DNA from 3 places in the Cellvibrio fontiphilus genome. Region 1 is predicted to be linked to each of the others. Evidence: predicted binding sites of a transcription regulator. Region 1 holds the regulator's gene; each other region holds the start of a gene.
The links. Region 1 encodes PhoB, which activates phosphate uptake and scavenging genes when phosphate is short. Its sites were predicted from a motif close to TGTCATAAANNTGTAACA; they were not measured.
Positions count from the first base shown of each region.

Region 2: ACFODX_RS07020 (porin) is a predicted target of PhoB. The motif match lies at 5,797-5,814, and genes of this name have one in related genera.
Region 3: ACFODX_RS12270 (PstS family phosphate ABC transporter substrate-binding protein) is a predicted target of PhoB. The motif match lies at 6,276-6,293, and genes of this name have one in related genera.

Region 1 is NZ_JBHRTF010000002.1:422,429-432,276, reverse strand. Features, by position in the region: gene phoR (phosphate regulon sensor histidine kinase PhoR) at 196-1,479, opposite strand; gene phoB (phosphate regulon transcriptional regulator PhoB) at 1,627-2,325, opposite strand; gene ubiA (4-hydroxybenzoate octaprenyltransferase) at 2,455-3,378, opposite strand; gene ACFODX_RS03695 (chorismate--pyruvate lyase family protein) at 3,472-4,068, opposite strand; gene ACFODX_RS03690 (HU family DNA-binding protein) at 4,209-4,484, shown strand; gene ACFODX_RS03685 (dicarboxylate/amino acid:cation symporter) at 4,562-5,863, shown strand; gene ACFODX_RS03680 (hypothetical protein) at 5,860-6,534, opposite strand; gene ACFODX_RS03675 (hypothetical protein) at 6,738-7,376, opposite strand; gene hisB (imidazoleglycerol-phosphate dehydratase HisB) at 7,571-8,164, shown strand; gene hisH (imidazole glycerol phosphate synthase subunit HisH) at 8,168-8,824, shown strand; gene hisA (1-(5-phosphoribosyl)-5-[(5-phosphoribosylamino)methylideneamino]imidazole-4-carboxamide isomerase) at 8,915-9,646, shown strand; gene ACFODX_RS03655 (DVUA0089 family protein) at 9,724-9,848, opposite strand, start outside.
Region 2 is NZ_JBHRTF010000003.1:330,578-340,425, reverse strand. Features, by position in the region: gene ACFODX_RS07040 (protein-disulfide reductase DsbD family protein) at 1-611, opposite strand, end outside; gene ACFODX_RS07035 (TonB-dependent receptor) at 984-3,554, opposite strand; gene ACFODX_RS07030 (sulfate ABC transporter substrate-binding protein) at 4,191-5,198, shown strand; gene ACFODX_RS07025 (DUF2292 domain-containing protein) at 5,557-5,736, shown strand; gene ACFODX_RS07020 (porin) at 5,860-7,143, shown strand; gene ACFODX_RS07015 (porin) at 7,478-8,728, shown strand; gene ACFODX_RS07010 (sulfate ABC transporter substrate-binding protein) at 8,869-9,848, shown strand, end outside.
Region 3 is NZ_JBHRTF010000004.1:861,779-871,626, forward strand. Features, by position in the region: gene ACFODX_RS12235 (alpha/beta hydrolase) at 1-404, shown strand, start outside; gene zapE (cell division protein ZapE) at 401-1,537, shown strand; gene rplM (50S ribosomal protein L13) at 1,651-2,079, shown strand; gene rpsI (30S ribosomal protein S9) at 2,091-2,480, shown strand; gene petA (ubiquinol-cytochrome c reductase iron-sulfur subunit) at 2,768-3,367, shown strand; gene ACFODX_RS12260 (ubiquinol-cytochrome c reductase) at 3,369-5,603, shown strand; gene ACFODX_RS12265 (ClpXP protease specificity-enhancing factor) at 5,752-6,186, shown strand; gene ACFODX_RS12270 (PstS family phosphate ABC transporter substrate-binding protein) at 6,410-7,381, shown strand; gene ACFODX_RS12275 (ABC transporter permease subunit) at 7,550-9,835, shown strand.

The DNA of each region.
Region 1 (9,848 bases):
GCCACTCGGGTGGCGCGGCAACATCAGTGCATCTGCATGCGCACAGGCAATGCAAAACGATGCAACAGCAGCGAGTCTAAAATGACAACGTTGTATTTGACGAGTCCGACTTTTGGTCAAAACGGTAGGACTTTGGGTAGCAGGTTCGAATTTTGGTTATATGCAGAAGCCAGTCACAAAAAGTGCGCTGCAGGTTTATTGCGGCAGCGCAAAAACACAAATAAACATACTGCCTTTACCCGGTTCACTGGTGATTTTTAATTCGGCGTAGTGGCGCATCAATACGTGTTTAACTATGGCAAGGCCCAAACCAGTGCCGCCAGTGCCGCTATTGCGGCTGGCATCCACGCGATAAAAACGCTCGGTCAGGCGCGGAATATGCTGGGCCTCTATGCCCGGGCCGTTATCGCTGACCGATACATAGACGTGTTTTTGATCCTGCCACAGCAAGATACTGATCCGCCCCTCGGCTTGGGTGTATTTGATGGCGTTAATCACCAGATTGGAAAAGGCGCTGTGCAATTCCTTTTCATTGCCCTGCAGTAGCAGGGGTTTGGTGGTGTTGTTACACACCAGGGTGAGCTGTTGGTTTTTCTCCTTGCCCAGCACATCGGCCTCGCTTTTAACAACGGCCAACAGCTGTTCAATATTAATGGGTTTGTGGTTGTGCCCTGCCTCGGTGGTTTCCAGTTTGGACAGCACCAGTAAATCGTTAATCAGCAGCGACATACGTTTGGCCTGCTGCAGCATTTGTTGCAGGGGTTTATTCCAGCTCGGCGTAGTGTTGTTATCGGCGAGGGTTTCTACATAACCGTTAATCACGGTGAGTGGCGTGCGCAATTCGTGGGAGACGTTGGCGATAAAATCCTGGCGCATTTTTTCCAGATTGTGCAGCTGGGTGACATCGCGCACCACAATCAAACGCTCCATTTTGCCGAAGGGCGTGATTTGGAACTGCAAGTGTTTGGAGGAAAAACGCGGCGATGGAATTTCCAGCGGCTCGCCGTAATTACCCTCTTCAAAGTAGGCGACAAACTTGGGGTGGCGGATAAAGTTGATCACCGATTGGCCCTGGTCTTTGGTATTGAGCGCGAGCATGCGGTGCGCTGCGGGGTTCCAAAAATCCAGGCAACCGCGCGCGTCCAAAATAATCAGGCCGTCTTTGAGTGCGGAGCTGATTTCCTGGATGCGTTTGATAACGGCTTGCAGGTTGTCTTTTTCGATGCGTTGGTCGCGCTGCAGCTGGTAGATATTGTCGAACACCTGCCCCCAAATACCGCTGGCTTCGGGTGGGTGTTCGCTCTCGCGCTTGAGCAGCCATTGGTTAAGGCGACGCATTTGCCAGAGCATCCACAGGATGTAAACGCCGCAGCCCAGCAACATCCACAGGGCGTAATTGTCGCTAAAAAACCCAATCAGGCTGCAGATGGCGAGAATAATCAGAATGCGCTGCAGCTCAGCGCTAAAACCTTTTAACAAGAGTGCCTCTCAGTGTCGATCCGTTTTCGGTAGCGGGCAAGCCTGCGCGACACGCCATAAACCCATCCATGGGGGCTAATCGTCGACATCCTGTCTCCGATTGTCGCTCAGGCTTGCCCGCTCCCGAAAACTTGCAACTTGATACAATCAGGCTTCGATGCGAGTAGAAAAACGATAGCCTGTTCCGCGCACAGTCTGGATCAGGTCTTCGTGACCGTCGATGGTCAGGGCTTTGCGCAGGCGGCGGATATGCACGTCCACCGTGCGCTCCTCCACATAGACATTGCCGCCCCAGACGTGATCCAGCAATTGGCTGCGAGTATAGGCTCTTTCCTGGTGGGTGAGAAAAAACTCCAGCAAGCGGTATTCGGTAGGGCCCATATCCACAGACTGGTCATTGATGGTGACCCGGTGGCTTGCAGGGTCAAGGCACAGGCCCTGCACGGTAATCGGCGCGGCGGTAATCTGCGGGTCGGCGCGGCGCAGTACCGCCTTTAAACGGGCGACCAGCTCACGCGGGGAGAAGGGTTTGGTGATGTAATCGTCGGCGCCTACTTCCAAGCCCTGGATCTTGTTATCTTCCTCGCCTTTGGCGGTGAGCATGATGATGGGGGTATTGGCGGTGACTTCATCGCGCTTGAGGCGGCGCGCCAGTTCGATACCACTGGTGCCGGGCATCATCCAATCCAGCAGAATCAGGTCGGGTTTTTCATCGATAATCAGGCCGTGGGCGTCTTGCGCATTGCTGGCTTCCAGCACCTGGTATTCAGCCATTTCCAGCGCTACACGCAACATATCGCGAATAGCGGATTCATCGTCGACGATAAGGATTTTGCGACCAGTCATAATCTTCTGCCTAATAAAGCTACGGTAGGCTTCACGGTTCATGAAGCTATTGTTGCAGCTTATTTAATAAGCTCAGTGTTACATATTTATGACAAGTCTGAAAATTCCAGCGTCGAGCCCCTGAGCGGTTTATTTCAGCGAATAATCGGCGACCAAACCGGCAAATATTGCAACACCAACCCAGTTGTTATTTAAAAAGGCCTTGAAGCAGGCATCGCGGTTGCGAAAGCGAATCAGCCATTGTTGATAGATAAACAGCGCTGCCGCTACCGCCAAACCCAAATAATAGTAGAGTCCCAGCTCAAAACGATTGCCCACCAGTAGCAGCGCATACAGAGTTAAACCCTGCAGTATGCCGGTCATCAAACGATCCTGTTCTCCAAATAAAATCGCAGTGGATTTAACCCCGATTTTCAGGTCGTCATCCCTGTCCACCATGGCGTAAAAGGTGTCGTAGGCAACCGTCCAGAGCACTACCGCCAAATACACCAGCCAGATATTTTCATGCAGCGCGCCCGCTTCGGCGGCAAACGCCATGGGGATGCCCCAGGCAAATGCAGCCCCTAACACCACCTGTGGCAGGTGGGTGTGACGCTTCATAAAGGGGTAGCAAAAGGCGAGCAGCAGGCCGCCAACCGACAGTTTGATGGTGAGCGGGTCAGTCATTAATACCAGTGCAAATGCGACCAAACACAGGCCGATAAACAAACCAAACGCCTCGCGGCTGGACACTGCGCCCGTTGCCAGCGGACGGTTTTTGGTGCGCTGCACACTGCCGTCAATCTTGCGGTCGGCAAAGTCGTTGATCACACAGCCGGCAGAGCGCATCACAATCACACCCAGGGTAAAAATCACCAGGTTTTCCAAACGCGGCATACCCTTGGCAGCCAGCCACAGGCTCCACAAGGTCGGCCAGAGCAGTAGCAGCGTTCCTATGGGGCGATCCATGCGCATCAGGCGCCAGTAAATTGGTGCCTTTTGCTGGATTTTGGCGACAAGGCCGCCAATTTCGCGACTTTTAACGACTTTAGTGCGGTTCTTTTGGGGCTGCATCGGTTTGGCCGCAAGCGCCGCTTTATCAACTGGCTGGGCTGGGGCGGCTTTGGTGGGCCGGCGGGAAGATTTAGGGCTGTTCATAGGCCGATATCAGTCTGTTGTGATTGGTGATCGGGAATCGTTGGAGCGTAATTGATCGCAAAAAGCGGGCAAAAAAACTTCACTGACCAGCAGCGGTTTGCCATCCAGTGCAAATACCGAACGGCGCCCCCAGAGCGGAGTGGAACAGGCGATCCCGGGTGGTAGGTACGCATCATCAGCATTAAAGCTCGCCACCGCAATGGGGCTGCGCACCAGTTGTGGCTGACTGAACAAAAATGCCCCCAAGGGCCGATTGCGCTGTTTGCGCAAATGGCGCAGCTTGCCGCTGAGGCTGGAGAGCGGCAGTACACTGCGGGCGAACACCCAGGGTTGGTGGTGGCCGCGCAGGATTACCTCGCGAATCAGGGCGCGAGCGGGGCGTTTCATGCCCAAGGCTTGCTGCTCATCGCGGCTGGGTAAGGCGAGTTGCTGGCGCAGCACCTCAACCTGAAACTGGCCCTTGCTGAGCCCGACCAAACGCGCGGTCAATGAGCCTTCATCATCCAGCCAGCTGTGCAGGCAGGGTGAAGGGCGATTCCTGAGTGGCAATTGATGGCGTGGGCGCCAGGGGGAATGCAATCGGGTGGAAGCAGTAACACGGGGCAAAATGATCTCCTCTGCCTGCGGTAAGCCGGCGCAGTTTAGCAGCTCGGTCTATTTGCGGTGCGGAAAAACCCGCGTCAAGCCTGCCGCAACAGGCCGCAAGCAGGTACACTCGCGGCTTAACACATGAAAGGAGAAGCATTATGCACAAGACCGATATAGTTGTTGCCCTGGCAAACAATACTGACCTGGGGGTAAATAAAGCAGATTTGGTGGTTTCGGCTTTTGTTGAGCAAATCACTAACGCCCTGGCGCGCGGTGAATCTGTCGCCCTGTTAGGTTTTGGTACCTTCAATGTCAGTGAGCGCGCTGCCCGCGAAGGCCGCAATCCACAGACCGGCGCGACTATTCAAATCGCCGCCAGTAAAACGGTCACCTTCAAGGCCGGTAAAGCGCTTAAAGACGCCGTTAACGAATAAGCCACTTCCCACCCTGCGGCGCCCGTGCGCCGCAGTGGTTTGTCCTCTTTTAAAAATAATTTCCCCGAGGTTCACCTATGTCCCTGACCAATAAGATCCTGCTTGGCATGCTGTTGGGTATAGCGGTAGGCATAGGTTTCAATCTGTTAATCGTTGTCGATGAAGCGAGTAATTTACCCGCCACGCCCTTGGGTGTCTGGTTGCAAACGGTTGTCATCGACGGTGTTCTTGATGCCGTTGGCCAAATATTTGTTGCCTCGTTAAAACTGTTGGTAGTGCCTCTGGTATTTGTGTCGCTGGTCTGCGGCGCTATGGCATTGGGCGGCCATAGTCGTATGGGCCCCCTGGCGACTAAAACCCTGCTGTTTTACATGTTCACTACCGCATTGGCGATTGGGCTGGCTATGGGGGTGGCAGCTTTAGTGCAGCCGGGTGCGGGAGTTGATATGGCCCCGCTGGCTAATTACACCACGCCCGCATCGCCCTCGGTCAAAGAGACCTTTATCAATATCTTTCCCAGCAATCCGGTGCAGGCTATGGCCGAAGGCAATATGCTGCAGGTGATTGTATTTTCGATTTTGTTTGGCATTGCCATCTCACGCACTGGCGGTGAAGTGGGCAGCAGCATGAAAACCTTTTTTGAGCAGCTGAACGAAGTGGTGCTCAAAATGATGTTATTGCTGATGCAGCTTGCGCCCTATGGCGTGTTTTGTTTGCTGGCCAAACTGTTTGCGAGCATCGGTTTTTCGGCGATTGCCGATCTGGCTAAATATTTCTTCACCGTGCTTTTTGTGCTCCTGCTGCACGGTCTGGTTGTTTATGGCAGCCTGCTAAAACTCTTTACTGGTTTGAGCCCGGTTATATTTTTCAAAAAAATGTGGAAGGTGGCGGTGTTTGCATTTAGTACCGCATCCAGCAACGCCACCTTGCCGGTGACTATGCGCACGGTCGAGCACGACCTGGGTGTAGACAATAAAATCAGCAGCTTTGCTGTGCCATTGGGTGCCACCATTAATATGGACGGCACGGCCATTATGCAGGGTGTAGCTACCATTTTTATCGCCCAGGTCTACGGGATTGAGATTGGTGCGGCCGGTTATTTGACGGTCATACTCACCGCAACACTCGCTTCTGTGGGGACGGCGGGTGTGCCCAGTGTGGGCTTGGTGATGCTGGCGATGGTGCTGCAATCAGTAGGTGTACCGGTTGAAGGCATAGCCCTGATTATCGGGGTTGATCGTTTGTTGGATATGGTGCGCACCGCCGTTAACGTCAATGGCGATGCCGTTGTTTCCGTTATAGTTGCCAAAAGCGAAGGCATGATTGATGAATCGCGCTTTCACAATATGAAGCTCAACGCCGAAGTCGATCCCGTCTAGTGACGGGTCGCACTTTGGTCGTCTTCAGTATCAAACTCCACACTGATTGATAAATCCTCCACCAAACAAGGCCAGCGCTCCAGCTCCTGTTGCCAGCCGTTGGTTTTGTGGGTGAGCACATAATCCTCCAAATGCTGGCTATTAAAGCCCTGCTCATCCAGCAATAGTTCTGCGGAAAACAGCACTGCCTGATCCAGCTCGTTCGCAAACGGCTCGCCAATCAATTCATGGGCGATAACATTGGCCATGGTCATGTCCATCGGCGCGAGAGGAATGCCGCTCTTGGCCATAAAGCGATCATTCACCTCTTCCAGCAACCTGTGCGCAAGGTAGGCTTCATCCAGCAATGCTTGCAGCTGGCTGTGGGGGTCAACAATGGAGGGGGGCGATAAAAAGTAGTCGCTGGCAATTTTCAGCAGCGGTTTCACATCTTCATAAATACCGGCTTCCTGCGCCATGCTGCGGATCGCATCGATAAAATCAGGCACATGTTTAATGTAGCGCACGACAAAATCGGCGAGTTTTTTACTGGCCTTGTCAGCGGGTAATTTAATCGCGTTATGTAAATGCCCCTTGCGACACTCCACGAACTCCAACAGCTTGCCCGAGGCGGAATCCTGTTCCTGCGCCTGGCGTATAAGTTGGCGAATGGGGTTTAGTGGGTCATTCATAGCGCCTGTATATTGGTTATAGGTAATCACATTCATTGTCCTTCGCGGCGCCTACTTCAACGAGTGGCGATTTAAAAGTAAACCATGGCAGTGCAAATGCAAGTGACTCTTAATAACGTGTTTTTATAAGAATTATCGGAATTGCCCAAAATTACCTGAACACCTTTGGAGTGCTCAGGTAACCCATTGATTTAGGTGGGCACTTAAAATGCACCTGAAAGCTTCAAGCGCAGGCTATTGTCCAGATCGCCGGTAAAATACTGCTGGAATTGCAATCCCAGATCCAGGCGCCCCAGGGTTTGGCCAATACCAATTACGCCATACAGGCCTCCATCGATCTCAATATCTTCCGAGTAGCAATCGCTGCAATTACTGATGCTGCGCTCGGAAGCGAGAATGCCGCTAACACCGCCACGCAGGGTCACAAAGGTCATGTTGTCCTGACCAAAGCGATACTTGGGGCCATATTCGGCAAATAGCATAAAGGCATTGGCGTCAGATTCCTCATAGTCCACATCGTCACCCCAGTAATCCTCCACGTATTGGCCGAAGGCTGCGTTGTCGCGATAAAACAGCACATTGATACCCAGACTAAGGGTATTTTCGCTATTGCTGGAATAGTACTCCGCAGCGCCGCCCACGGCCGTTGCAGTGTCTTCAATGCCCTGTGACGCCGCTGCTGCTTCATCAAAATTTACGTGGTCTATATGGCCCGACCAGCTCCAGCCGGTGATGGCTGTGTTGGACTGGCTGTTGGGTGATGCGGCGAAAGAAGCCAGGCTGGCAAACATCAAACTGGTTGCAAAGGCTATGCGCCGGGCGTGAGACAGTGAGCTTTTCATAGTGATTGTCCATTCATGGGTTAATAAAAAGAGATAAAAGTCTGGCGTTATTCCGCGAGGTATTTTGATTAATCTAGGCTGTCGAAACTGTACATCCACTTAACAATCGCGCTTATAGCATCGCTTTCCGTGAATTTGGCGCCCTGAATCTATATACTTTCCGGCATATTATGTATCAGCCTGTGAGTCTTCTTATGTCAGACCGTATTGCCCAGGTCACCCGCAACACCCTGGAAACAAAAATCAGCGTCAGCCTGAACCTGGATGGCGCCGGCAAAGGTGTATTCAACACCGGTGTTCCCTTCCTTGAACACATGATGGACCAGATCGCCCGCCACGGCATGATTGATCTGGACGTCACCTGTGACGGTGACACCCATATCGACGATCACCACTCAGTGGAAGATATAGGTATCACCATCGGCCAGGCGGTTGCCAAAGCCGTGGGCGACAAAAAAGGTATACGTCGTTACGGTCACGCCTATGTACCACTGGATGAAGCGCTGTCGCGGGTGGTGATTGACTTCTCCGGCCGCCCCGGTCTGGTAATGCAAATTCCCTTTACCCAAAAACGTATCGGTCAATTTGATGTAGAGCTGTTCTGGGAGTTTTTCCAGGGCTTCGTCAATCACGCCGGGGTCACCCTGCACGTGGACAACCTGCGCGGCCACAACGCCCACCACCAGATCGAAACCGTGTTCAAAGCCTTCGGCCGCGCCCTGCGCATGGCCTTGGAGAAAGATCCGCGCATGGAAGGCATTATGCCCTCCACCAAAGGTAGCCTCTGAGTCATGGCCAGTGCTAAACAGACGGTCGCCGTTATCGACTACGGCATGGGCAACCTCCACTCGGTAGCCAGCGCCCTGAGCCATGTCGCACCCGAACAACATGTTGTAGTCACTGCAGATCCGGCGGTGGTCGCTGCTGCTGACCGCGTGGTATTCCCCGGTGTGGGCGCTATTCGCGACTGCATGGCGGAAATCAAACGCCTCGGTTTCGATAAGTTGCTGCGCGAACAAATCGCCACCGGTAAACCGGTGCTGGGTATTTGTGTGGGCATGCAGGCGCTGATGGATCACAGCGAAGAAAATGGCGGTGTGGATTGCATCGGCATACTGCGCGGAAACGTGCGCTTCTTCGGCGAAAACCATCAGGATGCAGCGGGAAATCACTTAAAAGTGCCGCATATGGGCTGGAATCAGGTGCACCACAACAATCATCCCCTGTGGGCTGGTATAACCCAGGATTCACGCTTCTACTTCGTGCACAGTTTTTATATTTTGGCCGACGATACCACCCAAGTTGCGGCAACTTGCGATTATGGTGTGCCCTTTCATGCGGCGCTGGTGCAGGGCAATTTGTTTGCCGTGCAATTCCACCCGGAAAAGAGCCATACCGCTGGCTTGCAGCTGCTGAAGAATTTTTTACAGTGGGATGGCAAGGCGTAGGTTGGGCAACAATGCCCAACATCGTTACTGCCGCCACCCACGTTGGGCATAACTGCCCAACCTACATTTCTGTTTAATCGAGATTGATCAATGTTAATTATCCCCGCAATTGATTTAAAAGACGGCCAATGCGTGCGCTTGCGCCAGGGTTTGATGGACGATTCCACGGTATTCTCTGACGATCCCGTGGCTATGGCCGCACAATGGGTACAACAAGGCTGTCGCCGTTTGCACCTGGTGGACTTGAACGGCGCTTTTGAAGGCAAGCCGGTGAATGGCGGCGTGGTAACGGCCATCGCCAAAGCCCACCCGAATCTGCCGATCCAGATTGGCGGCGGTATTCGCAGCGCGGAAACTATTGAGTACTACCTGAATGCGGGCGTGCAGTACGTGATTATCGGCACTAAAGCGGTAAAAGAGCCGCAGTTTGTGACCGATATGTGCAAACAATTTCCCGGTCATATCATTGTTGGTCTGGACGCCAAAGACGGCTGGGTCGCCACCGACGGCTGGGCGGAAGTATCCAATGTGCAGGCATCTGAGCTGGCCAAGCGTTTTGAGCAAGACGGCGTAAGCAGCATTGTCTACACCGACATCGCCCGCGACGGCATGATGCAGGGAGTCAATGTGCAGGCAACTGTGGCTATGGCGCAGGCGTCCAGCATTCCGGTGATCGCCTCCGGGGGTATTACCAATATGGACGATATCATCGCGCTTAAAGCCGAAGCCCATAAAGGTATCTGTGGTGCTATTACCGGCCGCGCTATTTATGAAGGTACCCTGAGCATGGCGGAAGCCCAGGCTTATTGTGATGCTCGCTAATTAACGTTGGCAAAGTCGCATAAAAAAAGCCCCAACACATCACTGCGTTGGGGCTTTTTTTATGCGCTGAAAGCTAATTAGGCTTTGCGCGCTCTTCTCCAGCCAAGACCGAGGAGAGCCAGGCCCAACAAGGCCAGCGGTGCAGGTTCTGATACAGAAGTCGGGTTGCTTGCCGCGTCAACACCGTCCAACCACAGGCTCC
Region 2 (9,848 bases), on a different contig from region 1:
GCGGTTACATCCCAAGGTACTGGAATAGGTAAACGCGCTTGCGCTTCAGCAATTAATTCACTGCCTGCACCGGTTTCGGCTGGTGTTGCAACAACCGGTAATGACAAAGCCAATTCCACTTGTTGCGGAATACATTCTTCCTCACACACCAACCAATCCACCAAGGCGCGGGCAGTAAAGGTATCGCCCACGGCAAGCGCGTTTGGAATAGTAATTTTGCTCAGCAGCGTGACGTTATTTTCGTAGGCATAATTGGTAATAGGCCCCATGGAAAAACGGCTGGGTGCAGGCCAAATAATATCGCTTGCACTCGCACCTTCCGGCAGTGTCCATTCAATCGTGGTGGCATTACCCGAATCGCCGGGATTAACCCAATAGGTATGCCAGTGCGGAATAATTTGTTGGTTGATACCAAGGTAAATTTCACTGCCGGGTACAACCGCAGCGACAGATGCCACTAACTGCGCCTTCACTTGGGGTGTTGATGCTTTATCAGATACGGCGACGTCTGTTATAGCTGCATCAGCTACAACATTGGCATCTTGCTGGCTCTGTGCCGCAAGGCTAAAAACCAGCAATAGGGTAAAAACTGCAACTACCATTTTTTTCATTAGGGATAAGATTCCTGCGCTTCGCCTTTTGGTCTTCTTTTCAAATAATCGAACAGACTATCGATGATTTTTTTAATGAATATATTTGATGAATGTGAGCACCATTAAAAAGATAAAATCACACCCACTCACTTGTCATACACACAAAACACTCGCACACCAAGAAGTATCCTGAATCGAGGCAATTCGCCAGCAAAAGTTTCCTGATTAACAAAAATTCACATTCCTTTTAACTCTTTCACATCTAGCTCTTTCACTTCAGTATTAAAACCACCGCTCTTTTCAAAGCCGTTTGTAGCCTGTCACAAAAAATGCCCTGACAGTCACAATAACGGGCGCAGCTGCGCCCGTTATTAGCACGGCGATTATTAGTTAAAAATTGGAACGAAATGCAAAACTGAATGCACGCCCATAACCCGGCTGCTCGGTTATCGCATTGGAACTGCTGTAGGTATTGCCACCGGTTTTGTAATGCTCGTCAAACAGGTTTTTCACGATAAATGAAATACGATATTTGCCGTTAGCGCGATCAAGTGCCACACCAGCATCAGTCAGGTTATAGGCCTTTTGTAAGGTGTATTCCGATTGACTTGGTTGCAAGTAAGCATCGGAACGATAGGCATTGCTCAGGAACAAATTCAAACCATAACCATTACCCAGAGTACGGGTGTAATCCAAGCCATAGGACAAGGTCACTTTAGGCGCACCGTGCAATTGTTTGCCCGAGTAATCAGCCAATTGGGTATCGGAAATATCTGGCACTGTGGTGAAGAATTCATCGTAGGTTGCACGGTTATAAGCACCAGAAAAATTCACACTGAGCGATGGCGTAACCGCAAATGCCGATTCAAATTCAATACCCTTTGCGGTCACACCGGGAATATTCCCCAAGTAACTGCGCAAGCCGGTTGGCTGGGTTTCATCAATAACGGTTAAGTTGCTTTGGTAATCCGTCAGCTGGGTGTAGTAAATATTGGCGTTCACTAACAAACGGCGATCCAGTAATAAACTTTTGAAACCCAACTCGGCGTTTTCAGCTTTCTCCGGTTTTACATTTAACGGCTGGCCATAATCCGGGCTTGCTGGATCAGACACGAATTCTACTGCGCCGGATTTTTCACCCGATGCGAGAGAGCCGTAGAGCAATACATCATTGGTTAATTGATAACTGGGGCTGATTAACCAGGCGATGGAGTTATCGCTAATGGCGTCACCGTCAATCCAATCGTAAATCCCTTTGTCACCCGCACTGCCCGTTCCAATGGCTGAGCGGTAGAGCGCTTTGGCGGCGTTCCATGCAGCAAGGTCTGCTGCATTTGCCAAATCCAAACCATAGTTGGCAGCTTTGCTGTTGTCAGTTCCGGTGGCATTAGTTAAGCCAGTTCCTGCGCGATCCAACTCGCGGCGGTTGCGCCCTTCTTTGTGTTCATAGGTATTGCGCAAACCAAGCGTGAGGGTGGATTTTTCAGTGAAGTGCCAGTTGACCTGACCGAAGGCCGCATAACTTTCAGTAGTGGGATTCAACACATAAGAGCGATACACACCGCGCTGTGCATCGGTTAACAGCCCGCGATATTTAGGTGCTTTTAATGCATTCCACTGCGCATTGCTCGCGTTAAATGCGGCGGCATCTGCGCCAAAATAAGTAGGGTCATCGGAATAGACTTCGGCATCCAAATAATACAAACCTACTTGATAGTCGTATTGTTTTTCGCCTTTGTAATTCAAACGCAATTCTTGTGAGGTTTGATCGTTCCACAATTGCTGGCCACCATTGCCGATATCAAAGCGAGTTACACCACCGTTTTTAATATCGAAATGTTGTTCGCGATAAGCAGTGATCGATGTGAGCGTATATTCATCGCTTAATAACTTTTTAAGTTCAACTGAAACGCCGCCTTGTTCCGTGCGCTGTGGGCGCGCTTGTGAATCTTCGATTTTATTGTCGCCATACACGCCGTCTTTAAATACGGGTTGGTATTTGCTGCCGTCGGGGTTGTTAAAATAATCGCGCTGCAAACGGCTGAAGAAGCTTGTGGTACGTGCTGCGCCATCGGCAAAGGTATCGGGGCCATTATCGACCAATAATGATTTATTGCCGTTTTCAACGGATTGGATGCTATCCAAAATAATACGTGCAGACAGGGTTTCATCGGGCGTTACTAAAAATTGTAAACGGCCACCGACGCGGTTGGTTTCGTTCCAGGTTTCCGGGCCCGATTGCCATACGTTATCCAGCACACCGTCTTTTTTGTTAAAAAATAATGACCCTCGATAGGCAACCAAGTCATCCACAATAGCGCCGGTGCCGGTGACTTTTCCGCCCAGTTCATTGTAATCACCGTAGCGTACTTCATAGGTGTAACCCGGTTTAAAACTCGGTGCTTTGGTGACTATATTCACTACGCCGAGCGTGGTGTTTTTACCCAGCAAAGTACCCTGAGGACCACGGATGACTTCAATGCGGTCAAGGTCAATAAAATCATTCCACGACTGACCTACATAAGAACTCACAACACCATCAACAATCACGCCTACACTCGGCTCCATCGTATCGTTGGCAGCATTTTTACCGATACCGCGCAATGAAATACTGGTTTGACGCGGGTTGCTGCCAAATACACCGAGGTTCGGCACTTTTTTAACCAAATCATTTACTGAAACCGCGTTATCGCGATCCAACGTTTTACCACCCACCACGGAAACCGGCAGCGGGACTTTTTGGGCAATTTCTTCGCGGTTACGCGAAGTGACCACGACTGTATCCAAAGCAAACGAGGGTTTATTTTGTTCCTGTGCAACAACCCCTTGCGGAATGATCGCACCAGATCCCAACACGACTCCCACAGCAACACTCAGCAATTTGCGTTGAAAAAGACGCGGGGTTGATAACAATGATGACTGCACTGACGACTGCAGCTGCGCCGAACGCAAAGCTTTCATTAAATCTCTCCAAAACAATATGTGTATGAATAACTGACATAGGGTGTTTAGCAACCGCTATGCCAGATATTTAGAGAAAATATTTAATTTTAAAAAAGAACAGATTTATTTTGAAAAAACTGTTTTAAAAGCAGCATGAATAAAGGAGGTAGATAAAAATTGTTTTAAAGATCCAATTTTTGCTTTGCAAAGGATTTAGAGTGAAAAACGATTATTCGATAAAGGCAGCTGTTTTTAATTAAACACCTAAGGTAAATATTCTGCTAAAAAATCAACAAATAGAGATTAGTAAAAAGCATATTTTTAAACACTTAACCTATGAAAAATCCAAAAAAGTACCAACTCACACTCAATTAGCCTTAATAAAAAAGCATTAACCTTCATTTGATTCTTTGCCCTAGCCCACTGATACCGCGGGTACAAGCCTTGCCGCTTTTACTTATAGTTTTTGGTTTGACGCTTAAAACAAAGTGTTTTTAACCAAGCAGATTATTTTCAAAAACACTCTGGCATAGATCTGGCTTTAACAGGATTACAAATGGACTTTCCATTCACACTGGAATAAAGCCGCTGTCATGGATATTAAAAACAGCACCGGACATTAATCTGTAGATCTACCATTCCTAAGGAAACACTATGAAATTGTTAAGTAAACGCGCCGCATTATTCGCAGCCACTGTGTTATTAAGCTCTGTCAGCTGGGCGAAAGACGTAACCCTATTAAACGTATCCTATGACCCTACCCGCGAACTTTATCGTGAATTCAACACCGCTTTTGCCGCACACTGGAAAGCCAAAACCGGTGATGATGTAAAAATTGAACAATCCCACGGCGGTTCCGGCAGCCAGGCGCGCGCCGTGCTGGATGGATTGAAAGCGGATGTTGTCACCCTGGCATTGGCGGGCGATATAGATCCATTAGCCAAGAATGGGAAATTACTTGCGGACAACTGGGCATCACTCCTGCCCAACAACAGCGCCCCCTACACATCCACCATTGTGTTTTTGGTTCGCAAAGGCAACCCGAAAAAAATTGAAGATTGGGATGATTTGGTGAAATCCGGTGTTGAGGTGATTACCCCTAACCCGAAAACATCGGGCGGTGCACGCTGGAATTATTTAGCGGCCTGGGCATTTGCCAAAAAGAAAGAAGGAACCGATTCAGCAGCACAAGCGTTTGTAAAAACACTTTACAAAAATGTGCCCGTACTGGATTCCGGCGCGCGCGGCTCAACCACAACCTTTGTACAGCGTGGCATAGGTGATGTATTGCTCGCATGGGAAAATGAAGCGCATTTAGCGATTCAGGAAGCCGGTACCGATGAAATTGAAATCGTGTATCCCTCTATTTCCATTCTTGCGGAACCACCGGTTGCTGTGGTCACTACAAATACAAGCGCAAAAGGTACCACTGAAGTAGCCACTGCTTACCTGAACTACCTGTACACCGCTGAAGGGCAAACGATTGCGGCTAAAAATTTCTATCGCCCACGTGACCCACAAGTTGCCAAGAACTACACCAAGCAGTTCCCAAGCATTGAGTTTGCCACCATTGCGGACTTTGGCGGCTGGAACAAAGCCCAACCGGAACACTTTGGCGATGGTGGAATTTTTGACAAAATTTACGAAGCACCAAAGCCCTAAGCTTTTTGCAGTAGCGCCCACCTTTTACCTCACTATTTTCTGTAGTGTTAAGGTTCGGGCGCAATTTCCCCTCCAAAAAATCACAGTTCAACATAAGCCCAAAACAACACTCGCCCTGTGCGAGTGTTGTTTTTTGAGCAGAAAAATACCGGCATTGTTTAAATAAAAACAGCTCAATGTTGATAAATACACTTTTGTTCTAATAACAATATTCTTCGTTATAAGCTAATAAAAAATCAGTATTTTTCGTTTATAAATATCGCCCCTATGATGGCCACGACTTCAGGGAACAACTGCCCTGATCATTAAACCCTTAACCACATTTGATAACTTAACAACGATTGCCTGCGAGGTTTTTATGGGGATTCATCGTTCAGAAATCGCCAATAGCATTGACGATGTTTTAGCCGAAGTTAAACGTCAGCTTGCACATATCCGCTATGGCTCGGTGGAGATCCAGATCCATAACGGCCAGGTTGTGCAGTTGGAAAGCCGAGAAAAGAAACGTTGGGATAAAGGCGTCAACGCCCGTCAATAACCAGTGTTACAGACCCCGGTTAGATCTGTTTAAAAAAGCTGCATTTATTTTATTTTTTGTTATTACATTTAAAAAACACCACCGGACCACCGGACGTGACATTCACATTTATTGGAGATTAGCATGTCATTAGTTAGCCAGTGGTCACACACAAAAACCACATTCGCTCGTTCTGTTTTTTCACGCAACACCCTGTTTACTGCTATCGGTTTGGCGCTTTCTGTCAATGCTTCTGCAGGTTTCCCAACGCTTTATGGCAAGGTGCAAGTCACCGCCGGTCAATACGATTTTGAAAAAATTGATTTCGCTCCCACCGCCGCTGGCGCAACCACTTATCGCCATGTAGGTGCAACAGGTGTTACTACCGAGCTGGATAATTTCACGGTAGAAAGTATTGGTTCTCGCTTGGGCGTTCAGGGCGACTTTGATGCAGCTGCCGGTGTGAATGTGTTTTATCGCATTGAATACGGTGTGGACTACGACAACGGCACCAATAGCAATGGCCGCGAGTTAGTACAGCGCAATATTTTTGGTGGTTTGCGCGGCGATTGGGGTGCCCTGCTCGCCGGTAAAAATGACACACCGCTGCGCTCACTGGCGGGTCGCAATGGCACCCTGGTGAAAGGTGAGTATGTACCCGCCGTACAAAAAACCGATATCGACCGTTTTAACGAAACCCCCTTAGCGGATATTGGCACTTATCTGGTCGGCGAAAACCGTGTTGATAACGTGATCCAATACACCTCGCCTATTTTGCTGGGCGGTTTGGAAATAAACCTGGCTGCCGTGCAAGCGGAAGAAACTGGTGTAGAGCAATCCGCCAGCAACCAACAGGACGATAACGGCTTTGCTTCCGGCCAATCGGTTTCCATCGGCTATGGCAAAACCAATTGGTTTATCGGTGCCGCCTATGAAAGCAATGTCGCCACGACCGACACCGCACGCCTTGTGGGTGAAGTCACCCTTGGCCCGGTCAAACTCGGGGCGATTTACCAAACCGCCGAAGCCCATGACGATGGCGATAGCCTGGGCGGCTTCACCAGTTTTGTAAACGCAACCACCACCAGTGTCGGTGCACAGAACGGCATTAACCCACTCGCAGAATGGGATGGCGCTGCAGGCACCGCCTACACCGAACAAGATGGTTATGTGATCAACGGCGTCTGGAAAATTGCCGGCCCCTGGTCTGCCAAACTTCAATACGCCAACAGCAGTTCAACCCCCACCAATGTTGCATACGATGATGTCGAGCTGGATGCATTGGCGCTGGGCGTTGATTACGCACTGAACGATGCAATACGTCTGTTCACCTACTTTGCCGAAGTGGAAGCGCAAGGTGATGCCGCGATCAGCACCACAGCAACAACAGACAGCATTGCCGCCGTGGGTATTGACTTCCGTTTCTAATGCGCGCTCCTGCTATCAATCTACCAGGTTAATGCGAGTGCAAGGACGCACTCATTGCTGTTGTTATTTTTTTGGTGTCTATAGCCATCAAACAGTTGTTATAAGCTAATAAAAAATCAGTATTTTTAGTTTTATCAACAGATCAATATGATGGCCACAGACATCAGGGGCAGTCCTACAAAATTGGACGCCGTGAAAAAAGCGCCGGGAAAAAGTGTCAACACTCACTCAGCGCAGGTTTCACTGAGAAAAGATTCGATGAATATTTTTTAAAAACCACATCAATATTTACTGACCGGACCACCGGAGGTGATATGACTATTTGGAGATTAGCATGTCATTTCAAACTTTCTGGTCGGTTGTGCGATCAGCTACTGCAACAACACAATTTCAACGCAACACCTTAACGGCTGCCATAGGTATTGCACTGTCGGCGAATGCATTTGCAGGTTTTCCTACGCTGTACGGCAAAATCCATTTGACTGCAAATCAATATGATTTGGAAAAAATTGATTTTGCGCCGACTGCTGCCGGTGCAACGACTTATCGCCACATAGGTGCTACCGGTATTACGACCGAACTGGATACTTTCGCACTGGAGAGCACTGGCTCACGTCTGGGTGTGCAAGGTGATTTTGATGCGAATGCCAGTGTGCAAGTGTTTTATCGCCTTGAATACGGTATTGATGTAGACAATGGTACTAACAGCAATGGCCGCGAATTAAGCCAGCGCAATATTTTTGGTGGTTTGCGTGGCGATTGGGGTTCGGTACTGGTAGGTAAAAACGATACGCCGTTAAAAACCCTGCAGACCAATACGGTATTGCGCTCCGATGTGGATCGCTTTAACGATTCTCCACTCGGTGATATTGGTACTTATATTGTGGGCGAAAATCGCCCGGATAACGTTATCCAATACACCTCGCCAATTTTATTTCGCGGGCTGGAAGTAAATATCGCAGCTATTCAGGCAGAAGAAACCGGCGTGGCGGTCAATGCCAATAATCAACAGGACGATAATGATTTTGCCTCGGGCAAATCCGTTTCTGTCACTTATGGCAAAGCAAAATGGTTTGTGGGTGCTGCGGTAGATTCAAATGTCGCCACCACCGATGCCATCCGCGCTGTTGGTGAAATTACGCTGGGTGCAGTGAAACTCGGGGCGATTTATCAAACCGCCGAAGCCCACGACAGTGTCGATTCACTCGGTGGCTTTTCTACGTTTGTTGGCACCAACGGCACCACTAGCGGTGCACAAAATGGTTTGAACCCGCTCTCTGAATGGGACGGTGCCTCAGGTAACGCATTTAAAGAACAAGACGGTTACATCCTCAATGCGCAATGGAAAATTGCTGGCCCCTGGCTTGCGAAAATCCAATACGCCAATTCAACCACCACACCCACCAATACCACCTACAAGGATGCTGAGCTTGAAGGTATCGCCGTTGGTTTGGATTACAACTTTAATGCAGGCACACGTGTGTTTGGCTATTTCGCCAGTGTAGAAGTGAACGGTGATGAAAAAATCAGCACCAAATCCACTACCGATAGCACAGCAGCATTAGGTTTTGATTTCCGTTTTTAAAAGACCCTCACCTCTGCCCTCTCCCAAAGGGAGAGGGAGTAAGAACCCCCCTCTCCCTCTGAGAGAGTAACAGTCCCCTCTCCTTTTGGGAGAGGGTTAGGGTGAGGGAAAAAATTCAATTTTCAAATGAGCACAAAATTATGAAATTGTTTACAAAATCTGTTGCCGTGATTGCAACCAGTTTATTAGCGGCGAGTGTATTCGCCAAAGACGTTACTTTATTGAATGTATCCTACGATCCAACGCGCGAACTCTATCGCGAGTTTAATGCCGCGTTTGCCAAACACTGGCAAGAAAAAACCGGTGACACGGTAAAAGTGGAACAATCCCACGGTGGCTCCGGTGCGCAATCACGCGCGGTAATTGATGGCCTGCGCGCCGATGTTGTCACCTTGGCACTTGCCGGTGATATCGACCCTATCGCCAACATCGGCAAACTTTTGCCAAAAGATTGGGTAACCAAATTGCCGCAAAACAGCGCGCCTTACACATCCACCATTGTATTTTTAGTTCGCAAGGGCAACCCCAAAAATATTAAAGACTGGGATGACCTGACCAAAAAAGGCGTAGAAGTTATTACCCCTAACCCTAAAACCTCTGGCGGTGCGCGCTGGAATTATTTAGGTGCTTGGGCCTTTGCTAAAAAACAAGGCAAAGACGATGCAGGCGCAAAAGAATTTGTGCGCGCATTGTTTAAAAACGTTCCAGTACTGGATACCGGCGCACGCGGCTCAACCACTACTTTTGTGCAGCGTGGAATTGGTGATGTACTGATCACTTGGGAAAACGAAGCATTTTTGGCAGTCAACGAATTGGGTGCCGATGAAATTGAAATCGTCGTGCCGAGTTTATCCATCCTTGCTGAACCTTCGGTTGCCGTTGTCGATGAAAACGCTAAAGCCAATGGCACTGCAGAAGTGGCTAAGGCCTATCTGGAATATCTTTACACCAAAGAAGGCCAAACCATTGCTGCCAAACATTACTACCGCCCACGTGATCCACAAGTCGCAGAAGCCTACGCAAAAACTTTTCCAAAATTGGAGCTAGTCACGATTGATGATTTTGGTGGGTGGGTAAAAGCACAGCCAGAGCACTTTGGTGACGGCGGCATTTTTGACCA
Region 3 (9,848 bases), on a different contig from region 1:
ATGCCATAGGTGAGCAAGATGATCTTTTGGCTATGGTTGCTTGGTTGAACCAACAATTTCCTGATGCGCCTTTGTTACTGACAGGTTTTTCGTTTGGTTCCTCCATTGCTGCTCAGGTTAGTTATGAGGTTGCTCGATTGTTGCATCTTGCGCTGATTGCTCCACCGGTTGAGCGATATCCCTATGCGCGTAACGGCAAATTCAACTGCCCTTTGTGTGTGGTGCAGGGGGGTAAGGATGAGAGGGTAGTTGCCTCTGGTGTTTATGATTGGGCGGCCTCGCTGCAAAGTGATGTGGAGTTGATTCGCTATCCTGAGGCCGGTCATTTTTTTCATGGTTATTTAACAGCACTCAAAGTTGATTTGAGTGCCGCGATAGAGCGGCAATTAACAGAGGTAGTATGACAGGCGAGATGGCGGTTTCTTTATCACCTCTGGAACGCTATCGGCGTGATTTGACTCGTTCCGATTTTCGACACGACACTGCTCAGGAGCAGGCGGTTCAACACTTGCAGCGACTTTATGAGGAGTTGGTTGCGGCTTGGCAAGATGAGCAACAGCAGTCTGCCTTGGGGGCTTTTTTCAAGCGGCTGCGCGGCGACGAGTCGCGCAAGTTGGTGCGCGGACTTTATTTCTGGGGTGGAGTAGGGCGCGGTAAAACCTACCTGATGGATAATTTTTTTGAAAGTTTGCCTTTTGAGCAGAAGTTACGTGCCCACTTTCATCGGTTTATGCGCCGGGTGCATGCTGAGTTAAAAAAGTTGGACGGGCAAAAAAATCCACTCAAAAAAGTCGCCGATATTATTGCGCATGAGGCAAGAGTTATTTGCTTTGATGAGTTTTTTGTTTCGGATATTACCGATGCCATGATTTTGGGTACGTTGATGGAAGAGTTGTTTGCTCGCGGTGTTACGCTGGTGGCCACCTCCAATATTGTCCCGGATGGTCTTTACAGGGATGGCTTGCAGCGCGCTCGTTTTCTGCCGGCGATAGCGCTACTGAATGAGCACACGCTAGTTGTCAATGTTGATGGTGGTGTTGATTATCGGTTGCGCGCGCTTGAGCAGGCTGAGCTTTACCATTATCCACTTGATGAAGCTGCCGATAAAAGTTTGCTATGTAGTTTCAAGAGTTTACTGCCGTCTGGGGGTATTTATCAGAGCGATGTAGCGCTGGAGGTTGAAGGGCGCATGATCCTTGCTCGCCATCTAGGCGAAGGTGTGGCTTGGTTTGACTTTGTTGAGCTTTGTGACGGCCCCCGGTCGCAGAATGATTACATTGAATTGGCGCGCGAGTATCACACGGTTGTGCTGAGTAATGTGCCTGCCTTGGGTCGTGCCAAGGATGATCAGGCGCGCCGTTTTGTAAACTTGGTAGATGAGTTTTATGATCGCCAGGTCAAGTTGGTGATTTCTGCAGAACTGCCTCTGGCTAATCTTTACTCAAGTGGTAAGTTGGATTTTGAATTCCAGCGCACAGTTAGTCGTTTACTGGAAATGCAGAGTCACGACTATTTGGCTAAGCCACATCGGCCTTAATAAATTGCACTTAGTCGTTGAAAAGTGGGTATTTGCTGTGTAGTATGCCGCCTCCCTGTTTTAGGGATGTCTGTATATTTAAAATTTGTATCCACCAATTAGGCAGGAATAACATGAAGACCTATATTGCCAAAGCAGAATCTGTCTCTCAGGACTGGTTCATCGTGGATGCGGCTGGAAAAACCCTCGGCCGTTTATCTGCGGAAATTGCCTCGCGTTTGCGTGGTAAGCACAAGCCAGAATTCACTCCGCACGTTGATACCGGTGACTACATTGTAGTGATCAACGCTGCACAAGTGCGTGTGACTGGTCGTAAAGCAACTGACAAGATTTACTATTCGCACACTGGTTTTGTGGGTGGCATTAAATCTATCAGCTTCCAAAAGTTGATTGAAAAAGCTCCAGAGCGCACCATCCAGACTGCCGTTAAAGGTATGTTGCCAAAGGGTCCACTGGGGCGCGCTATGTTCAAAAAACTGAAAGTTTATGCAGGTAATGAGCATCCACATGCTGCTCAGCAACCTAAAGAACTGAGCATCTAAGGGGAGCTGACATGTCTGCACAATTTTACGGCACCGGCCGTCGCAAAACCTCTACCGCGCGTGTGTTCATCACCGCTGGTTCAGGCACTATCACTGTAAATGACCGTCCTTTGGATGAGTATTTCGGCCGTCCAGTAGCGCGCATGGTAGTGCGTCAACCGCTGGAGCTGGTTGGTTTAGTTGAGAAGTTTGATGTAAACGTCACCGTGTCTGGCGGCGGTAGCTTTGGTCAAGCAGGCGCTATTCGTCATGGTCTGACTCGTGCTCTGATGGAGTATGACGAAAGTCTCCGTAGCGAATTGCGTAAAGCTGGTTACGTTACTCGCGACTCTCGTGAAGTTGAGCGTAAGAAAGTGGGTCTGCGCAAAGCGCGTAAGAAGCCACAGTTCTCCAAGCGTTAATGATTTGTCCCGGTTGCGGCTTTTTCCGCAACTGGTTGACTATCATCAAAAACGCCCAAGTCTATGCTGGCTTGGGCGTTTTTTTATGTCTAGAATTGCGCACTTATAACCCACTGAATAAGTGTGGTTATTCTTGTAAGCCGAGCGCGAATTCATTAAGATTGCCCGCCTTTTCTTGAGTCACCCAATAATCCTTTGTCGCCATACTTCGTATAAGCCTTAGTTCAGGTTGTGGGGCGATGTGAGGCGATTTACTAGCCGTTAAAGCTGTTAGGGGAGAATTCGTCATGAGTAATGACGCAGTAAACAAAACGCGCCGTCGCGTGTTGATCGGTGCCACCTGTGCGGTGGGGGCGGTTGGCGTGGTGGGTGCCGCTATTCCATTTGTAGGCTCGTGGAGCCCCAGTGCCAAAGCAAAAGCTGCCGGTGCACCGGTCAAATACAACATCAGCAAAATAGAGCCGGGCGCTATGGTCACCGTTGAGTGGCGCGGTAAGCCGGTTTTCATAGTGCGTCGTACGCAGGCAGCCCTTGATAGCTTAAAGGCTGTTGAAGCCCAGGGTGTGCTTCTGGATCCGGATTCCAAAGAAACGATGCAGCCAAGTTATGCACAGAATCCAGAGCGAGCAATCAATAAAGAATTCGCTATATTGTTGGGTATTTGTACACACCTTGGTTGTGCTCCAATGTTCCGTCCGGATGTAGGCGCTGCGGATCTTGGTGGTGACAAGTGGCAAGGTGGTTTCTTCTGTCCTTGTCATGGTTCCAAATATGACCTCGCTGGTCGTGTTTATTCTGGCGTACCCGCACCTCTCAACCTGGAAGTTCCTCCTCATCGTTATGAGAGCGACTCAGTAGTTGTGATTGGCGAAGATCAGGAGGCTTGATATGAATTGGTTAACAGGTTTGTGGCAATGGGTTGATAAGCGTCTACCGGTACAGCGCGCGTGGGATACCCACATGGGTAAATACTATGCCCCTAAAAACTTTAACTTTTGGTACTTCTTTGGTGTTCTTTCGATACTTGTGCTGGTAAACCAGTTAGTTACCGGTATTTGGTTGACCATGAGTTTTAATCCATCTGCAGAAGGTGCTTTCGCATCTGTCGAATACATCATGCGCGATGTAGATTACGGTTGGATTTTACGTTACATGCACTCTACTGGTGCTTCAGCGTTTTTTGTTGTTGTTTACCTACATATGTTCCGCGGCATGATGTACGGCTCTTACAAAGCTCCACGTGAACTAGTGTGGATTTTTGGTATGACTATCTATCTTGTGCTTATGGCAGAAGCTTTTATGGGTTACGTTTTGCCTTGGGGACAAATGTCTTACTGGGGGGCTCAGGTAATTGTTTCCTTGTTTGGTGCTATTCCTGTGGTTGGTGATGGTTTGGTGGAGTGGATTCGTGGTGACTATCTTATTTCAGGCATTACTCTGAATCGTTTCTTCGCGTTGCATGTGGTAGCGCTGCCGATAGTTTTGCTCGCGTTGGTGGTTATGCATATTCTGGCTTTACATGAGGTGGGTTCCAATAACCCCGATGGTGTAGAGATCAAGAAGAACAAGGACGAAAATGGCATTCCGCGTGATGGAGTCCCTTTCCATCCTTTCTATACAGTTCATGATTTAGTCGGTATTACGGTTTTCTTGTTTGCTTTCTGTTTCATCATGTTTTTTATGCCAGAGATGGGCGGTTTCTTCCTCGAATACGCCAACTTTGAAGAAGCGAATAATCTGAAGACTCCTACCCATATTGCGCCTGTGTGGTATTTCACGCCTTTCTACGCAGTATTGCGTGCAGTAACTCTACAAATTGAAATTGGCCCAATGGTGTTAACTGCAAAGCTGCTTGGCTTTATTGCTATGGGTGCTGCTATTGCGCTCTTGTTTGTATTGCCATGGTTGGATCGTAGCAAAGTTAAGTCTATGCGTTATCGTGGTCACATTCCCCGCGTTATGTTGATTGCATTTGCTGCGATGTTTGTGGTGTTGGGTTACTTGGGTGTTAAGGCGCCTACCGAAGGTAGAACGCTTTTGTCACAGATCGCCACAACCTTCTACTTTGCTTATTTCCTTACTATGCCAGTATGGACAACAACTAGCCCTGAAAAAGCCAAATCCAAGTTTTCTTGGGTAGCCTGTGGTTTGTTTGCTGTGATTTTTGCCTGGATGGGTATTGATTACATTGGCGGTGATGTTCCTGCTTTGTTGCTGGTGCTGTGTTTTGCATTAGCTGCCATTTTTGCTGTTCTGCCGTTATTAGCTGCGCGCGACAAGGATTTAGTAGAGCCTACACGTACTCAGGCTAAAGGTTTGCCAGCAATTGTTGTGCTTGGTGGTTTGGCATTGTTCCTGGTGTTGATGATTGTCCCTATCAAGGCAGTTGCTGCCGGTGGCGCATTTGATTGTGGTGCGATTCCTTGTGACAAAATGGAGCCAGATTTGCGCGACAAGGAGTCGCTGCAGAGCGGTGCCAAATATTTCATTAACTATTGTATGGGATGCCATTCGGCAAAGTTTTCCCGCTACGAGCGCGTTGCTGATGATTTGGGTATTCCCCATAGTTTGATGGAGGAGAATCTTATATTTGGCGGTCAGCGCATCGGTCAGTTGATGGAAATTGCCATGAAGCCGCAGCAGTCAAAAGTCTGGTTTGGTGTGGCGCCGCCTGATTTAACTCTGGTTGCACGTGTTCGTTCACCAGAATGGCTCTACACCTACTTACGTAATTTTTATAAAGATGATTCGCGTCCATGGGGTGTGAATAATCGTGTATTCCCCAATGTCGGTATGCCTCATGTGTTGATTGGTCCGCAAGGATTGTTGGAGTGCGGTGCCGGCCCTAAACTCAATCATCGCGGTAGCGCAATGCGCAATGATGTGGGTGAAGTGGAAATGGATGAGCATTGCGGTGCTTTGGTTGAAGGCAAAGTTAAGGGCACCATGACTACCGCGGAGTTTGATAAAGCGATGTATGATCTGGTGAATTTCCTTGAGTACGTAGCTGAACCTGTCGCCGTAAAGCGTGAAGCTATTGGCTATTACGTATTAGGCTTTCTGGTTATCCTGTTTATCTTTGTGTATTTCCTGAATCGCGAGTTCTGGCGAGATATTCATTAATAACCAAAGCAAGATTAAAAAAGGGCGACGCAAGTCGCCCTTTTTTGTTTGGCTTGTCCTGTCTCGGATAACGTTGCTTTTAGTTTTACAAACGGGCGAAACAGGTTAAATTGCTTTCTTTAGTTATGATCAGACCAAGGAATTTAGTATGTCCATGACATCCAGCCGACCTTATTTTTTGCGCGCCGTCTACGAATGGATTTTGGATAACAATTGCACTCCGCATATTTTGGTCGACGCTCATGTGCCCGGGACGCAAGTGCCGCAGCAGCACGTGAATAACGAGGGGCAGATTATTCTCAATATTTCACCCTCTGCGATTAAAGATTTCTTTATGGATAACACTGCCGTGTCCTTTAATGCGCGCTTCAGCGGGGTAGTCAATAACCTCTACATTCCCTGTGGAGCGGTTTTGGGAATTTATGCGCGGGAGAATGGGCAGGGCATGATGTTTGAGCCTGAAGTCAACCCGGCTCCACCTCCGCCCGGTGGGCCTACACCTGCTCCTTCTGGCGGTTCTGCTGGAGGGGCCAAGATTGATGCAGCTCCCGCCAAGCGTCCCGGATTGCGCGTAGTTAAATAGCCCCTGTTTGCTCCCCTAAAAACACCAGCTTCGGCTGGTGTTTTTGTTTTACCAGGATAAAAGGCCATGATTCATGCGTGTGACATTTGTGCGACACATTTGTGACAAAAATTTCAGTTGGTCACATAACTGTCATATTCGCTGGGTAAAGTAATCCTCAATGAAGGGCTGATCCTTCATCGCTAGAACTTATTTACTCACGTAATCACTGATGGAGCGCTCTATGAACGCTATGAAAATTTTAAAGGGGTTGGCACTGGCCGGCTCTATGGTTTGTGCAGCTGCTGTGCAGGCTTCAGTTGATCCCGCGCTGCCTGAGTACAAGGCTGTTACCGGCGTTTCGGGCAATGTTAACTCAATCGGTTCAGATACCCTGAACAACCTGATGACACTCTGGGCTGAGGATTTTAAAAAGTGGTACCCCAATGTGAACATCCAGATTCAGGGTGCTGGCTCTTCTACTGCGCCACCAGCCTTGATTGAAGGCACAGCAAACTTTGGCCCTATGAGCCGTATGATGAAAACCGAAGAGATTCAGGCGTTTGAAGCCAAACATGGTTATAAGCCAACGCCAGTGCCAGTAGCGATTGACGTACTGGCTGTTTACGTGAACAAGGATAACCCGATCAAAGGTCTGAGTATTCCTCAGGTTGACGCCATTTTCTCTGCTACACGCAAGTGCGGTGCTCCAAAAGATATTACTCGTTGGGGTGAGGTAGGTCTGACTGATGCTTGGGCAAATCGTGATTTTGAAATGTACAGCCGCAATGCAGTATCTGGCACCTACGGCTACTTCAAAGATGAAGCTCTGTGCAAAGGCGATTTTAAGTCCACTATCCTCGAACAACCTGGCTCTGCATCAGTGGTACAAAGCGTATCTGAATCCATTAACGGAATTGGTTATTCGGGTATCGGTTATATCACTTCAAGTGTGCGTGCATTACCTCTGTCGAAAAAAGAAGGCGGCGAGTTCGTTGCGCCTAATGCAAAAACAGCATTAGACGGAACCTATCCTTTGTCGCGTGTACTTTACATGTACATCAACAAGCACCCGAATCGTCCACTTGATGCGCTGCAACTGGAATTCATCAAGCTGATCCTTTCCAAGCAAGGTCAGCAAACAGTAGTGCGCGATGGTTATATCCCACTGCCAGCGACTATGGTGCAGAAGGCGCTTGCCGACCTGCAGAAGTAAGCTGATCGACTTACACAAAAAACGCCGACTTGTTCGGCGTTTTTTGTGGCTGAAAGATAAATATTACAGTCAGGTGACACTTTAATGACAGTTTTTTAGCTCTGTAACAAAAGTGTCATTTTTGGTTGCTAGGATTCTCGCGCCAGACGATAAACAGGTAACTAGACCATGTCCGAATCTATGACTTCGGCCAAGCCAACCCAGAGCTTGATGCCCAACCGCGAGCAGCGTGATAAGTTGCGTCGTGTTCGTAAATTGAAAGATCAGTTATCACGCTACGGTGTTATGTCCGCTGGGCTGGCTGTGGTGTTTTCCCTCGGTTTGATTTTCTTCTACCTTTTTTCAGAGATCGCGCCGCTGTTTCGCGGTGCGTCAGTGGAGCCTACCCATAGTTATACGGCTGCACAGCTACAGCAACAAGCCGATGACCAGACTGAGCACCTTACCCTTGAGCGTTACGAGGAAATAGGTGCCAGTTTTAAACGTAGCGGCAGCGTTCACTTTTTCCAAGTCGCTGATGGCCAAGAGATATTAAACGTGCAGGTGCCGCGCTCGGAAACGGCGGAGTTCCGCAGTATCGCCACCAGTACGCCTGACTACGGCTTAGTGGCTTATGGATACAGCAACGGTGAAGTCGCTGTTGTAAAGCCGGATTACGCCCTTAGCTACCCCAACGATAAGCGCCAAATCATCCCCAGTTTGCTTTCACCGCTGGGCGAAGCTACACAAATCATAGATGAGCAGGGCAGTGCACTGGTCAATCTTGCCGTGCAAGAGACCTCTGCCGGTATCTTAATTGCTGCCATGACCGCAGATGCCCGTTTGTTGTTGGCGAGTTTCAGCACTAGCCAAAACATGATTACGGGTGAAATCACCATCAACCGCGATGTCACCCAATTGCCGGCGTTGCCCACAGGCAGTAAGCCGGTGGCGATGCAATTAGATAATGGTGCACGTCACCTGATTGTGGCGACCGACCAATCCCAGTTGCTGCTATACAGTTTGGTGAACCCTGCTGAGGCGCAGGTGCAGTCTGCCATTACGCTGGAAAACAAAATCACCCGCATGGAATTTTTAGTAGGCACCGCGTCGCTAGTAATAGGTACCGATAAAGGTGAATTGAGCCAATGGTTTTTGGTTCGCAACCCGGAAAACATTTACCAACTCAAGCAGGTTCGCAGTTTTGAGAGCTTGGATGGCGCCATCACTCGCATAGTGCCGGAACACGGGCGCCGCGGTTTTTGGGCCAGTGACGATAAGGGCAATCTGGGAATTTATTTTGCCACCTCACAGCGCACACTCTTAATTGATTCCGTCAGCGATACGCCTATCCAGCAGCTAGCTGTCTCCCCGATTCACAACCGCGCACTGTGGCTGGACAGCAACACACTGACCGTTGCCGATACCTGGAACAAGCACCCGGAAGTCTCGTTTAGCTCCCTGTGGCACAAGGTTTGGTACGAAGGGCGCGACGCACCAGAGTACATCTGGCAAGCCTCCTCCGGCAGCGACAACTTTGAACCCAAAATGAGTTTTGTACCGCTCTCTGTAGGTACGCTCAAAGCCGCGTTTTTCGCCATGTTGTTTGCCATCCCGCTCGGTGTGATGGGTGCCATTTACACCGCTTACTTCATGACTCCCAAATTGCGTGGTTTGGTAAAACCAACCATTGAAATCATGGAGGCTTTACCAACCGTGATTCTGGGCTTTCTTGCCGGTTTGTGGTTGGCGCCCTTTGTAGAGGATCACCTGCCAGCGGTATTCAGTATTTTGATTCTGTTGCCAGTGGTGATGTTGGTGACCGGATATATCTGGAGCCGCTGCCCCGAGTCTTTGCGCACCCGTGTGCCAGAGGGCTGGGAAGCTGTGATTGTGGTACTGCCGATTATCCTGACCGTATGGGCCTGCGTGGCTAGCAGTCAATCTGCAGAAGTCTTGTTGTTCGATGGCAGCATGCGTCAATGGTTTACCGAAAACGGTATCGACTACAGTCAGCGTAACGCCTTGGTGGTCGGTATTGTGATGGGCTTTGCGGTGATTCCCACCATCTTCTCCATCGCTGAAGACGCTGTATTCAGTGTGCCGCGTCACCTCACGCAAGGTTCCCTGGCGTTGGGCGCTACCCGCTGGCAGACCGTGGTGGGTGTGGTATTGCCGACTGCCAGCCCTGGTATTTTCTCCGCAATCATGATGGGCTTTGGCCGCGCTGTGGGCGAAACCATGATTGTACTCATGGCGACGGGTAACAGCCCGGTAGTCAACTTCAACATCTTTGAAGGCATGCGTACCTTCTCCGCCAATATCGCGGTGGAGTTGCCCGAAACAGCGGTGGCAAGTACCCACTTCCGCGTTCTGTTCCTGGCGGCGCTGGTGCTATTGGCACTGACTTTTGTGATGAATACCTTGGCGGAAGTCATCCGTCAGCGTCTGCGCAAACGCTACAGCAACCTGTAATCGGTGATGAATT